3 regions of the Oceanobacter sp. 3_MG-2023 genome follow, and region 1 is predicted to be linked to each of the others. Evidence: predicted binding sites of a transcription regulator. Region 1 holds the regulator's gene; each other region holds the start of a gene.
The links. The regulator sigma-54, encoded in region 1, starts transcription at its own class of promoters, with help from an activator protein. The targets are predictions, from matches to a motif close to TGGCACNNNNNTTGCTNT.

Region 1 (4,284 bases):
GGGCAACAGATCAACCGGCAGGTTGTCGATGCAATAAAAACCGAGATCTTCGAGCACGGCCAAAGCGCTGGACTTGCCTGAGCCAGAGCGGCCACTGATCACAACCAGGCGCATGATGCGGTCTCCGTATTGGTCTGGTTAGTGGTTGGCCAACGCTCGTTGGTACAGTTCCTGATCGCTGCTGGCACTACGCAATTGCTGACGGTAATCATTCTGACTGAAATTTTGCGCCAGTGTGGCGAGAATTTGCAGATGATCGTCCGTTGCTTCTTCAGGGACTAATAAAGCAAATACGAGGTCAACCGGTTGATGGTCAATGGCATCAAAATCGATGGCCTCTTGCAAGTGAAGTAACACGCCGACGGCTTGTTCGCATTGCCGTAAACGACAATGGGGGATTGCGATGCCTTCACCAATGCCAGTACTGCCCAGACGTTCACGTCCAAGCAGGCGTTCAAACACTTCGTCCGAACTGCTGCCGTCAACTTTTTCGGCAATCAGTCCGGCAAGAAACTCCAGCAATTTTTTTTTGCTGGTAATGGCGACGTCGGTACGGGTGCATTCTGGCAGTAGAATATCGGCAATCGCAATGCTCATAGGTCAACCTTGCCCGTGCTGTCGGGCAATCAGTTTTTCTTTGTGTTTCAGGAGTTGACGGTCCAGTTTGTCGGCCAGCAGATCAATGGCGGCATACATATCGTCGTGAGTTGAGGTGGCGTGAAAGTCAGCACCACTGGCATGCAGGGTGGCTTCTGCCTGTTGTCGGCCTTTTTCCAGGGTCAGTGTGATCTGGCCAGAAGTAATCGGGTCGACATGACGCTCAAGACGAACCAGTTTTTCCTTGACGTATGCTTCCATGGCTTCGGTCACTTCAACATGGTGTCCACTGATATTGATGCTCATAAACGGCTCCTTATCGCTCGCTTGTATCGAACAGAGATCGACGCTATCGGTCAGATCAATTGTTTCCGCTCATTGGAAGGCGGAATCATCATGGCTTCACGGTATTTGGCCACCGTGCGGCGTGCAACCTGAATGCCCTTGTCGCCCAGCACAATGGCAATTTTGTTATCACTCAGGGGTTTACGCGGATTTTCTTCGCTGATCAGTTTTTTGATCATGGCGCGAATGGCGGTGGATGAACATTCGCCACCGGCGTCAGTACTGACGTGGCTGGAGAAGAAATACTTCAGCTCGAAAATACCACGAGGTGTGTGCATGAATTTTTGCGTGGTGACCCGTGAAATGGTTGATTCATGCATACCAACGGCATCGGCAATATCATGCAATACCAGAGGTTTCATGGCTTCTTCGCCCTGTTCAAAGAAGTCGATTTGGTACTCGACAATTTTGGTGGCGACTTTCAGCAGGGTTTCGTTGCGGCTTTGCAGGCTTTTGATAAACCAGCGCGCTTCTTGCAAATGGTCTTTGAGGAAGGCGTTGTCGGCACTGCTGTCGGAACGTCGCACCAGTGAGGCGTAGTCGGAGTTGACACGCAGCTTGGGGGCGATATCCGGGTTAAGCTCAACACGCCATTCATCACGGATATTACGAACAATCACGTCCGGTACGACGTATTCTGACTGCTCGGAGCTGATATCAGCGCCCGGCTTGGGGTTGAGTTCTTTAACCAGACGCAGGACGGCTTTGAGGTCTTCTTCCTTGAGCCGGGTTTTGCGCATCAGGGTGGGGTAATCTTTACTGCCCAGCAGGGCGATGTAGTCGCCGATCACCAATTTGGCTTCTGCCAGCCAGGGTGTTTCGGCAGGTAGCTGGTTGAGCTGAAGAATCAGGCATTCACGCAGGTCGCGGGCAAAAACACCGGCGGGGTCAAACTGTTGCAAGCGTTTGAGGACGGCCTGGATTTCATCTTCTTCAACACCCAGTTCCGGGTCAATTGAACCGAGTATGTCGTCGATGGTGGTGTGCAGATAGCCATCGTCATCAACCCCGTCGATCAGCATGGTGGCGATCTCGCGATCGGTGTCACTCATGGGAGTCAGGTTCAGCTGCCATTCAAGATGATCTTGCAGGTCGTCTGTGGTGGCATGACGGGAGTCATAATCAAAGTCGTCATCGCCAACCGGGCCAGAGCCTGAGGAAACCCCGGCCGTGGTCTGGAACGTATCATCCCAGTTGCTATCGACTGGCAGATCATCTGGCATCTTGTCATCAGACCATTGCTCACCCAGTTCCTGGGTGTCGGCATCGGTCGTGGCCGCTGTTGCGGTGACTTCCCTTTCCTGATCTGCATTGGTTTGCTGTGCATCCGGGAAGTCGTCGTGCTCGGACTCTTCGAATTCCAGCATGGGGTTGGAGTCCAGGGCTTCCTGGATTTCCTGTTGCAGATCGAGGGTAGACAATTGCAGCAGTCGAATTGCCTGTTGCAGCTGAGGGGTCATGGTCAGCTGCTGACCCATTTTTAACTGAAGCGATGCTTTCATACAGCGTTATTATTCATCGGTTGTCGGCATGGTCTGTGCATTATACGCCAGCCTGTGAGACAGGGAATGCTTTTCATGGTGGCGAATGAAACAGCGCTGGGCATCATAGCCCTGCAAGCCGATAAGATTCAAAGATGGAAGTCATGACCAAGGTAGATAGCCCGAACCTGTTCGTTGGCGAGTACATCATCAGCGCTGCCTTCGGCAATTATGTGTCCACCGCCTACGATATAGGCTTTTTCACAAATTGCGAGAGTTTCGCGGACGTTGTGGTCAGTAATCAGTACGCCGATGCCACGTGCCTTGAGTTGACGAATGATATCCATAATGTCAGCGACCGAGATCGGATCAACACCGGCAAAGGGTTCATCCAGCAAAATAAAGGAGGGTTCGGCGGCCAGGGCGCGGGCTATTTCGACCCGTCGTCGCTCGCCACCAGACAGGGCCATGCCGAGGCTGGTACGAATGTGCTGAATGTGAAATTCATCCAGTAGCTGTTCCAGCTGTTGCTGACGTTGGGGTTTGTTCAGGTCTGACCGGGTTTCCATGATGGCCATGATATTGTCTTCGACGCTGAGTTTGCGGAAGATCGACGCTTCTTGTGGCAAATAGCCAATGCCTTTCTGGGCGCGGCCGTGCATGGGCAGATGGCTGATATCGTCATCATCGATACTGACACGCCCCTTGTCGGCTTGTACCAAGTTGACAATCATATAGAAACAAGTGGTTTTACCTGCGCCGTTAGGGCCCAGCAAGCCGACAATTTGTCCGCTGCTGACCGCCAGGGAAACGTCCTTGACGACTTCGCGGCCGTTATAGCTTTTGGCCAGATGTTCAGCCTTGAGCGTTTTCATGGTTGTACGTCCGTGTTGGGCTGGGGTTGGATAATCACTTGAATACGCTGGTTGTCGTCAGCGCCGCCAGTGCCACTGCCGGATGTTTCTGCGCCACTGGCTGAGACGGTTTCCTGTTCAATGTCATAACGGATCAATTCGCCACTGAAGAGGTTGTTTTCCTGACGCAAGGCGGCGTCTCCCTTGAAGGCAATTTCCTTGCGGTCGGCGTAAAAATCAATACGTTTGGCCGTTGCTCTGGTGATCGGTTTGTCGCTGCTGACCTGTTGCTGGTAGCGAGCCGGTTGACCTTCGGCAATCGCTTGTTTGAGCGCCTTGCCATCCAGTATCAGTGTCAGACGATCGGACTCGATGGTCAGTGTGCCTTGCTTTAGTACGACATCGCCTTCGTAGACGACCATACCAGTCTTGCGATCGAGTTCGGCGCGGTCGGATTCGATGATCATTTCTTGTTGCCAGTCTTCAGGCAAAGCCTCGACCGTGGTCGCCAAGACACTGCCAAAGAACAGCAGGGCGGTCAGTTTATTGTACATACCGGGTACTCACGTGTGCTTGAAGGTCGAGATGTTGGCGTTTGATATCCAGCGTCATACCTGTTGCATGGGTGATGTTATTGCCATGACGAATGATGACAGGTTCAGAGGTTGAAGCGGTGGCTGATGCGGGCTGGTAAAGCAACAGGCTGGTGGTGATGCTGAATGTATCAGCATTTTCTGCTGCCGTGGCCAGAGAGCGTACTTCCACCTGCTGGCTGAGTTCAACCTGGCTGTCGGTATCCATAATGCGGCCTGATTGAGCGCTGACTTGCCAGTGTTGCTGCGGGTCTGTTTGTGTCGTAATCACCGGGTTTTCCAGCCGGGTTTCCGATAATGACGGAATATGGCGAGAGCCATCGGCCGATAACATCTGTTGTAGCTGGCCATCCGCATCGTAACGACGGTGTTGTAATTGTTTGCCGTAATAATCCGGTTCAAGACTGGTCACCG
Region 2 (4,284 bases), on a different contig from region 1:
GCGCAACATGCTGTCGAGAGCGGTATTAAAGAAGCCGCTGTAACGTGGTTTGGGGATCACCAGATCGCCGGGCAGAGGCTTGAGTTCATCCACCAGATCGTAATCCCAGGTGCCCTTGGCCAGCAACGTGCCCATCAGTTCCGGGTTCTTGCGGATCGCTTTCAGAGCGTTGGACTTGTGCCAGTTAGGCGAGCCAGGGCCGCCGGCTTCGGTGTATTCCGCATCCCAGCCGTTCTGGAAGAACACCACTTGCACACCCGCCGCACGAGCGGCCTTGATGGCTTTGGTGATGGATTCAATCACCGGCCCGGTGGTCGACACATCAAAACCGGCCAGGTCGAGATAACCGCCCTTGGTGGAATAGGCGTTCTGCATATCGACCACAATCAGCGCCGTTTCTTTGACATTGAATGCCAACGATTCCGGGCTGGCGGGCAGCACCATGCTGACATCACCTTGCTGGTCGGGGGTATAACCCACAACCGGATTATCAATACTGCTCATGACGCATTCTCCAACATATCCACAACGTGTTTGCGGCTTTTCATTAATGGCTGAATCTTCTGGCCAAAATCTTCGATGCCCTGAACAAAATCATCAAACGTCAGCATCACACCACTGGTGGCGGGGATTTCAGCAATTTCATCGAGCATGCCGGCGACGGTTGCAAACGAACCCACCAGCGTGCCCATATTGATATTGACCGCAGACGTCGGGTCGGCCATCTGGCGAATATTGGTATCGCCTTTGGATTTGGTATCGGCGGCCCCTTGCTGACCAAGCCAGGCAACGGCTTCTTCGTCGACACCGTCTTTATAGGATTCCCAACGGGCGCGGGCTTCGTCGTCGGTATCCGCAGCAATCACCATAAACAGCGCTACGGAGGTCACATCCCGGCCACTGTCGGCGGTGGCTTTTTCCAGTCGCTCAACCGTTGGAGCAAAGGCTTTTGGCGTGTTGACCCCTTTACCAAAACAGAAGTTGTAGTCGGCGTATTTGGCGGTAAAGGCCATTCCCGCTTCACTCTGGCCAGCGCAGATAATTTTCATGTCGGCCTGGGGTTTGGGGCTGACGCGGCAGTCGTCCATCTGGAAGTACTCGCCTTTCATATCGCACGTGCCGGTTGTCCACAGGTCGCGCAATACCGTGGCGTATTCACTGAGGTAGTCGTAACGATTGGCGAAGAACTCATCACCAGGCCACAACCCCATTTGCGAGTACTCCGGCTTCTGCCAGCCAGTAACCAGGTTAACGCCAAAGCGGCCGTGGGAAATGGAATCAATCGTTGATGCCATACGTGCCACAATGGCTGGCGGAATGGTCAGGGTTGCGGCGGTAGCAAACAGCTGGATCTTGTCGGTGACGGCAGCCAGACCGGCCATCAGCGTGAACGATTCCATGTTGTGTTCCCAGAATTCGGTCTCGCCACCGAAGCCGCGCAACTTGATCATCGACAGAGCAAATTCAAAGCCATAATGCTCGGCGCGCTGGACGATGGTCTTATTCAGGTCAAACGTTGGCATGTACTGCGGAGCGTTCTTGGAGATCAGCCAACCGTTGTTGCCGATAGGTATGAAGATGCCTACATTCATTGCTCTGCCCTCAGGGTTTGGTAATAGATTTGCCTTGGCGCCTGTTATGTTGCTTTGCGGCTTGGCTGTAATAAGACCAAAGCATCAAGTGTGCCATTTTGATATTGTTGATATATATCAATTACTTAGTTATTTTTTGTGTTTTAGTTCAGACCAAATAGTCTGATTTAGAGCACTTGGTTTGTGCGCTCCGGTCCGAATTGGGGCACAAATCAAGCGCTTGAGCTGCAGGCAGCACAATGGGGTAGAATGCGGCAACCAAGGAACAAACGGTAAGCAGAGTGAACAAGCAGATACAGCGGACGGCAACGCCCGCAAAGAAGCCGAAAGCCCGTAGCCGGGTCCCGAGTGAAGCAACCTTGAGCAGGCGCAAACGCCTGATGGAAACCAAACGAGCCGCTATTATGGACGCTGCCCTGGATGTGTTTTCACGCTATGGCCTGCACGGTACCAGCCTCGATAAAGTGGCCAGCCAGGCCGATGTATCCAAAACCAACCTACTGTATTACTTCGCCTCCAAAGAAGACCTGTACCTGAATGTATTACGTCAGTTGATGGATATCTGGTTGCGGCCCTTGCAGGAGTTCCACATCGAACAGGACCCGGTAGAAGCCATTGGCGCCTATCTTCAGGTCAAGCTGGAGCTGTCACGGGATCATCCGGCAGAGTCCCGCCTGTTTTGTCTGGAAATGATTCAAGGTGCCCCTCTATTGCTGAATGAGCTGAGTTCTTCCCTGAGGGACACCGTCGAATCCCGGGTCGCGGTGATTAATGCCTGGATAGAAGCGGGCAAACTGGCCCCGATAGAACCGCATCATCTGATTTTTTCCCTGTGGGCAACCACACAGCATTACGCCGACTTCCGCGTACAGGTAGAAGCCGTGGCGGGTCACACCCTGGATGATCCCGACTTTTTTGCGGAAACCCTCGCCAATCTCAAAATGCTGGTGCTGCAAGGGATCTGTCCACGCCCCTGAGACCAGACAAGATCCCGCTGTCTCCTTTTATCCTTGCCCTGTCCAATCACGGTGCAGAGTCTGACCCAAAACCCGTATGGGTCAGACAGCATGCTGTCACTGCGCTCCTGCCTTGGCTGTTTTTCCTTGTTGCCTAATAGATAACTTTTTATAAATCAATGATATGGATCAAAGTGGCAACTGTGTCTTGCTGGTTATTTTCATGGCCGTTTGTGCTGCCAATTCCAAGGCATCCATGCCCATAATACCGGTGTCACAATGCCTTTCTATTATTCCCACTGGCTGTTTTTTACCCATTAACCTTTATTTTTAAAGGGTTATTTATCCCGATCTTCTGAACTCCTGCCAAAGTCACGATTATCTCGCCCTGTTTTCGGGCCTCCCGCACAAACCGAGTGCTCTAATTCAGACCATTTGATAAAAACTAAGTATCAAAAAAGACATAAATCATTGTTATCTAACATAAATTTCTTATTGGCATAGTTGCTGCTTTTGTTTCTTTGTTCGGAAACGGTGGGCGATTGGTATCGCCTGCGGATTCTTCAGATCAGGTAACTGATCAAATCAGTACCTGAATTTCAGTCGGAGGATGCAATCGTATGACGCTTCAATATGTTCCTATCATCGATCTTGGCCCTTATTTTGATGGCACGGCCGAAGGCAAGGCCAGCGTGGCCAAGGCCGTGAATCAGGCTTGCCGGGATATTGGTTTCCTGGTCATTACCCAACACCAGATCCCTGCAGAGCTGATCGAGCGGGTCAGCAAACTGACCAGCCGCTTCTTCGACCTGCCCATGGAAGAAAAACGCAAAGCCAACCGTCCCCGTCCCGACATGGTGCGCGGCTACAGCGCGGTAGCAGAAGAGAGCCTGTCGTACTCCATGGAAGAAGCCGCTCCGGGCGACCTGAAAGAATCCTTCTCCATCGGGCCATTGAATGTGCCGGATGAACCTTATTACTCCGAAGCCATGGCCGGGCCGCATTTTGCCCCCAATGTCTGGCCGACAACGCTGCCTGGATTTGAGGAAGCGTACGCGGAATATTTTGCTGCCATGGGCGACCTGGCCCGCAGCGTGATGCGTATTTTTGCCCTGTCGCTGGAAATGCCAGAGACCTTTTTCGACGACAAGATCGACAAGCACATCAGTATGTTCCGCAGCCTGCGTTATCCGCATCTGAAAGAAGGCATCGAAGAAGGTCAGTTACGGGCCGGTGCTCACTCCGATTATGGCAGCCTCACCATCGTCAAACCCGACAGCGCCCAGGGTGGTCTGCAAGTTTGCAACCGCGAAGGCGAATGGGTCGATGTGCCTTATGTGGAAGACGGTTTTGTCGTCAACATTGGCGACCTGATGATGCAGTGGACCAACGACCAATGGATCTCAACCCTGCACCGGGTGGTGAATCCTCCGGAAGACGTCGACGGCGACCAGCAACGCCAGTCACTGGTGTTCTTCCACCAGCCGAACTACGACGTCATGGTGGAATGCTTGCCCAGCTGTGTGCCAGAAGGCGAAGAACCTCGCTACGCCCCGGTTAGCTCCGGCGACCATCTGCAATCCAAATTCGTCCGCCAAACCACCTTTGGCGGCAACAAGGTAGCCTGATATGAGCACACTTTCTTACGTCAACGTATTCGCCAAAGACATCGTCGCCCTGAGTGGCTTTTATCAGCGCGTCTTCGACTTCCCGGAAGTGGAAGCCATCCGCTCGCC
Region 3 (4,284 bases), on a different contig from region 1:
CACCACGGAAGTTGAAGCCTTTTAATTGCGGGTAATCCAGCGTGAAAGGAATACCGGACAACAGGGTTGCCAGTAGTGGCAAACCGATCAGCAAGGCCAGTGACAGACGTAAGACCGGCAGTTGTACACCTTCCAGTTCCTGTTTGCGTTTGGCCCAGCGGTACAGGGCAAAAACACCGATGATGGCCGCAACGATCGAGCCGTACACCAGACCGGCACCGGGTTCGCTAATCAGCTTGGGCAAATACAGCCCGCGGATATTCAGGAATAAAGCGTCTCCAAGGCTGTAACTGTTACGGGCGCTGGGTAACGCCGCCAGGACAGCGAAGTACCAAAAGAAAATTTGCAGCAGCAGAGGGATGTTGCGGAATATTTCGACGTACACCACTGACAGGCGCTGTACCAGCCAGTTGCTGGAAAAATAGGCAACACCCATCAAAAAGCCAATGATGGTGGACAGCACAATACCAATGGCACCGACCAGTATGGTGTTGAGCAAGCCAACAATAAACGTATCGAAGTAGGTATGGGTGGCGTCGTAATCCACCAGGGTCATCAGAATGTCGAAGCCGGCCGTGGTGCTGAGGAAATCAAAGCCGGTCTGAATACCCCGGGATTCCATATTGGCGAGGGTATTGCTGATGATCAGAAATACAAGATATCCGATCCCGATTACCAGGAGCAGCTGGTAAAACAAGGCACGGAAACGGGGGTTATTATAAAACGCGGGAGCCGAGCCCGCAGGCTGGGTAGGGCGCGTACCGTTGGTCATAGGTCTCTCTCTGTATCCGGTAAAACGCATTCACCCGCCAAAAGGCGGGTGAATGTCATCGTGGCGATCAGCGGATCGGGTTGGAATACATAATGCCGCCCTTGTTCCACTGGGCGTTGAGGCCGCGGGCAATTTTCAGTGGTGAGCCAGAGCCGACGTTACGCTCGAAGACTTCACTGTAGTTACCTACTTGAGAGACGATGTTATAGGCCCACTTGGCGTCAAGGCCCAGTTTGGAGCCTGCGTCGCCGGTGTTACCCAACAGACGTTGTTGTTCCGGTGTACCGGACTTGGCCAGTTTGGATGCCGTGCTGCTGGTGACATTGAGGAATTCAGCTTCAATCAAGGCAGCCAGTGACCATTTCACAACGTTGAACCAGGCGTCGTCACCCTGACGTACTACGGGTCCGAGAGGTTCTTTGGAGATGACTTCTGGCAATACCATGGCGCTTGATGGCTTTTTCAGGCCAATACGCAGGGCATACAGCTGGGATTGGTCGGAAGTCAGTACGTCACAGCGGCCACTTTCAAAACCGGAACGGGTCTGGTCGGAGGTATCAAAGGTGATCGCGGTGTATTTCATGCCGTGGGCGCGGAAATAATCCGCCAGGTTCAGTTCGGTAGTTGTACCGGCCTGAATACAAACCGCAGCACCGTCAAGGTCGTTCACGCTGCTGACACCGAGGCTTTTCGAAACCATAAAGCCCTGGCCATCGTAGTAGTTGACACCGGCAAAGTTCAGGCCCAGTGATACGTCACGGGTCAGGGTCCAGGTGGTGTTACGGGACAGCATATCGACTTCGCCAGATTGCAGCGCGGTAAAACGCTCCTTGGCGGTCAGTGGCTTGTACTGAACCTTGTCAGAGTCACCCAGTACGGCAGCAGCAACGGCGCGACAGACATCAACGTCGATACCGCTCCACTTGCCTTTTTCATCTTTTTGAGAGAAACCGGCCAGTCCAGTGCTGACACCACAGGATACGGAACCTCGTTTCTGTACATCTTCCAGCGTTCCGGCTTGTGCTGTCATAGAAAGACCGAGTACGAGGCCTGTTGCAGCCATCGTCACTTGTTTCAACATAGTGTGCTCCCTGTGTGAGTAGTATCGAGTAATAAAAGCGTTTGCTTGCTTCGCTCTGTTATTCAATAAAAGTGCCAATAAGTTACTGTTGCTCAAATAATGCACTGAAATCGTTCATGACCCCTTGTGATCAGCATCGTGGCTAGGTCGGCAAAATACAATGGGCAATACAAGACGCAGTTCTGACATTTTTATCCAGAACTGTACTGGCTGTGCATTAATTCTGGGCGATCGGGATTGTTTTTTGCCCTGTTTTGGAGCGATTTTTTTGTGGGGTTTTTGCGTTGAAGCAGGAATTACCTGTAAGAAAACAGTCTGATAAACGACTGTAAAGTAAATTCCCTGACTACAAGAGTATGTTTATGTCCCGTTCTGTTAACTTCCTGCGCTCGACGACGAGCCGGAATAACTGGCTATTGATGGCTTGTCTGGCATTTTTTTCCCATTGGGCCACCGCCGCCGAAGGCCTGTTTGAACCCTTCACACAAGAGCGGTTTGAGGCACTGGTCGAGCAGCAAGCCCCGGTGCTGGTTGATATTCATGCGGTGTGGTGTCCGACCTGCAAGTTGCAGGGCGAAGTACTGTCTGCCTTCCAGAAAGAGCATGCCCAGTGTGATCTGACCATTTTACAGGTCGACTTTGATGATCAAAAAGAATGGGTGCGTCATTTCAAGGCACCACGGCAGTCCACTTTTGTGTTGTATACCGGCGGTGAACGTAGCTGGTTCAGTGTCGCTGAAACACGGCAAAATGTGATCACAGATGCCTTGAAACAACGGATCGGTTGCTGATCATGCTGGAGTTTTCGTCGATTCCGCTGGCATTTGTTGCCGGTATGCTCAGCATTCTTTCTCCTTGTGTCTGGCCACTATTGCCGATGACTGTCGGGGTTGCCCGTGCCAATGGCAAGATGGGCGTGCTGGCGATGGGAGCCGGGCTCAGTCTGGCTTTCGCGATTGCCGGTTCGCTGCTGACCTTTGTATTGGTCAGTCTGGGTCTGGACCCGGAACTGTTCCGTTACTTCTCGGCGGCACTGTTGATTGTGATGGGGCTGATTCTGGTGATCCGGCCGTTGGCGGATGCGCTGACCCTGCGTTTGTCGATGTGGATGTCGCGACGCAATATCAACAGCGCCAAACTCGACTGGATGGGGCCATTTGGCACCGGTTTGTTAACCGGTATTGTCTGGTTGCCCTGTGTGGGGCCAACGTTGGGAGCGGCGATTGCACTGGCGTCGGTAGGGCAGGATCTGGCATTGGCCTTTGTGATTATGCTGGCCTTTGGTTTGGGAACCGCAGCGGTAATGATCGTTGCAGGGCTGACCTCATCGGCGGCATTACGACGGTTGAATAACCGGATGATTTCCGGTGGTCGTGCTGGCAAATACCTGTTGGGCAGCATGATGCTGTTGCTGGGTCTGGCGGTGCTGTTGGGGATCGACAAACTGGCAGAGCGCTGGGCGGTGGGCTGGTTGCCGACCTGGATGGTCAGTTTCTGAAGATGGACACCCACTTGAATGCACTTGAATTGATGGACTAATGCTGAAGGTGGATGCTGAAGGTGGACACCCACTAACGCTCTTGAATGGATACCCATTGGAAGGATGAAATATAGGTATCTGTTTAATAGTGGGTGTCCGGCTTATTTTTGTCCGGCTTATTCGTCCGGATTGATCGCTTGTTTATTCATGAAAATCCCAGAAATTACTGCTGAATCTTACAAATAAAATGTTGGATGGCAATTAAAGAATAGAACCAATAACCACAAGTTGAAATAGATTTTATCGGATTTATTTCGTTCGTCTGGCTCTATTGTAAAAAGATGGCTTGATTATCATGAATGTATTATGTAAATTCTTGTGATTTTATTTTAAAATAAATTACTCGAACCAGAATCAGGATTATTATGTCATTGTTTAAATACTCATCTGGAAGTCAGCTATCCCTGCCGAAAAATGATCAACACCAGTTTGCGATGCAACATGCAATGACGTTGTTTCATGCTAATGCTATTTATAGTTTTATACCTAAAAATGGCTGTTCAACTATGCGTCTATCTGTTGCTGTCGCTAATGGTTGTATTGATGGAATAGAGCAAGGCCATTGGATACATAATAATAATGGTACATTTATGCCTTCTTTGGCAGAAGCAGTGCGAGCCAACTATAAATTTGTTGTTTTACGTTGCCCGTTCAGGCGCCTGGCAAGCGTTTTTCTTGATAAATTTGTTGCGAAAGAGATAAATGCCTGGATGTATCGGGATGTTCTGAATCGAAACATTGAATTAGATGATTTGACCTTTGAGTCATTTGTTTTATCTTTGCAAAAGAAAGATATTTTGAATAGTGATATTCACTGGTGTCAACAAAGTGATTTTTTATTGTATAAAGAATATTCTGATTATTTTTCTTTGGAAAATTTTTCCAAAGCGA

Region 2: the regulator sigma-54 is predicted to act here: its motif matches at 1,671-1,688, upstream of rutA (pyrimidine utilization protein A).
Region 3: the regulator sigma-54 is predicted to act here: its motif matches at 1,913-1,930, upstream of Q8W32_RS05695 (amino acid ABC transporter substrate-binding protein).

The regions. Positions count from the first base shown of each region.
Region 1 covers NZ_JAUYVX010000005.1:148,043-152,326, reverse strand. The annotation lists gene rapZ (RNase adapter RapZ) at 1-114, opposite strand, end outside; gene ptsN (PTS IIA-like nitrogen regulatory protein PtsN) at 139-597, opposite strand; gene hpf (ribosome hibernation-promoting factor, HPF/YfiA family) at 601-903, opposite strand; gene Q8W32_RS06495 (RNA polymerase factor sigma-54) at 954-2,444, opposite strand; gene lptB (LPS export ABC transporter ATP-binding protein) at 2,573-3,298, opposite strand; gene lptA (lipopolysaccharide transport periplasmic protein LptA) at 3,295-3,831, opposite strand; gene lptC (LPS export ABC transporter periplasmic protein LptC) at 3,821-4,284, opposite strand, start outside.
Region 2 covers NZ_JAUYVX010000016.1:67,553-71,836, forward strand. The annotation lists gene rutB (pyrimidine utilization protein B) at 1-504, opposite strand, end outside; gene rutA (pyrimidine utilization protein A) at 501-1,592, opposite strand; gene rutR (HTH-type transcriptional regulator RutR) at 1,874-2,569, shown strand; gene Q8W32_RS14595 (isopenicillin N synthase family oxygenase) at 3,169-4,176, shown strand; gene Q8W32_RS14600 (VOC family protein) at 4,178-4,284, shown strand, end outside.
Region 3 covers NZ_JAUYVX010000004.1:239,280-243,563, forward strand. The annotation lists gene Q8W32_RS05690 (amino acid ABC transporter permease) at 1-772, opposite strand, end outside; gene Q8W32_RS05695 (amino acid ABC transporter substrate-binding protein) at 840-1,853, opposite strand; gene Q8W32_RS05700 (thioredoxin family protein) at 2,216-2,644, shown strand; gene Q8W32_RS05705 (cytochrome c biogenesis CcdA family protein) at 2,647-3,351, shown strand; gene Q8W32_RS05710 (sulfotransferase family 2 domain-containing protein) at 3,759-4,284, shown strand, end outside.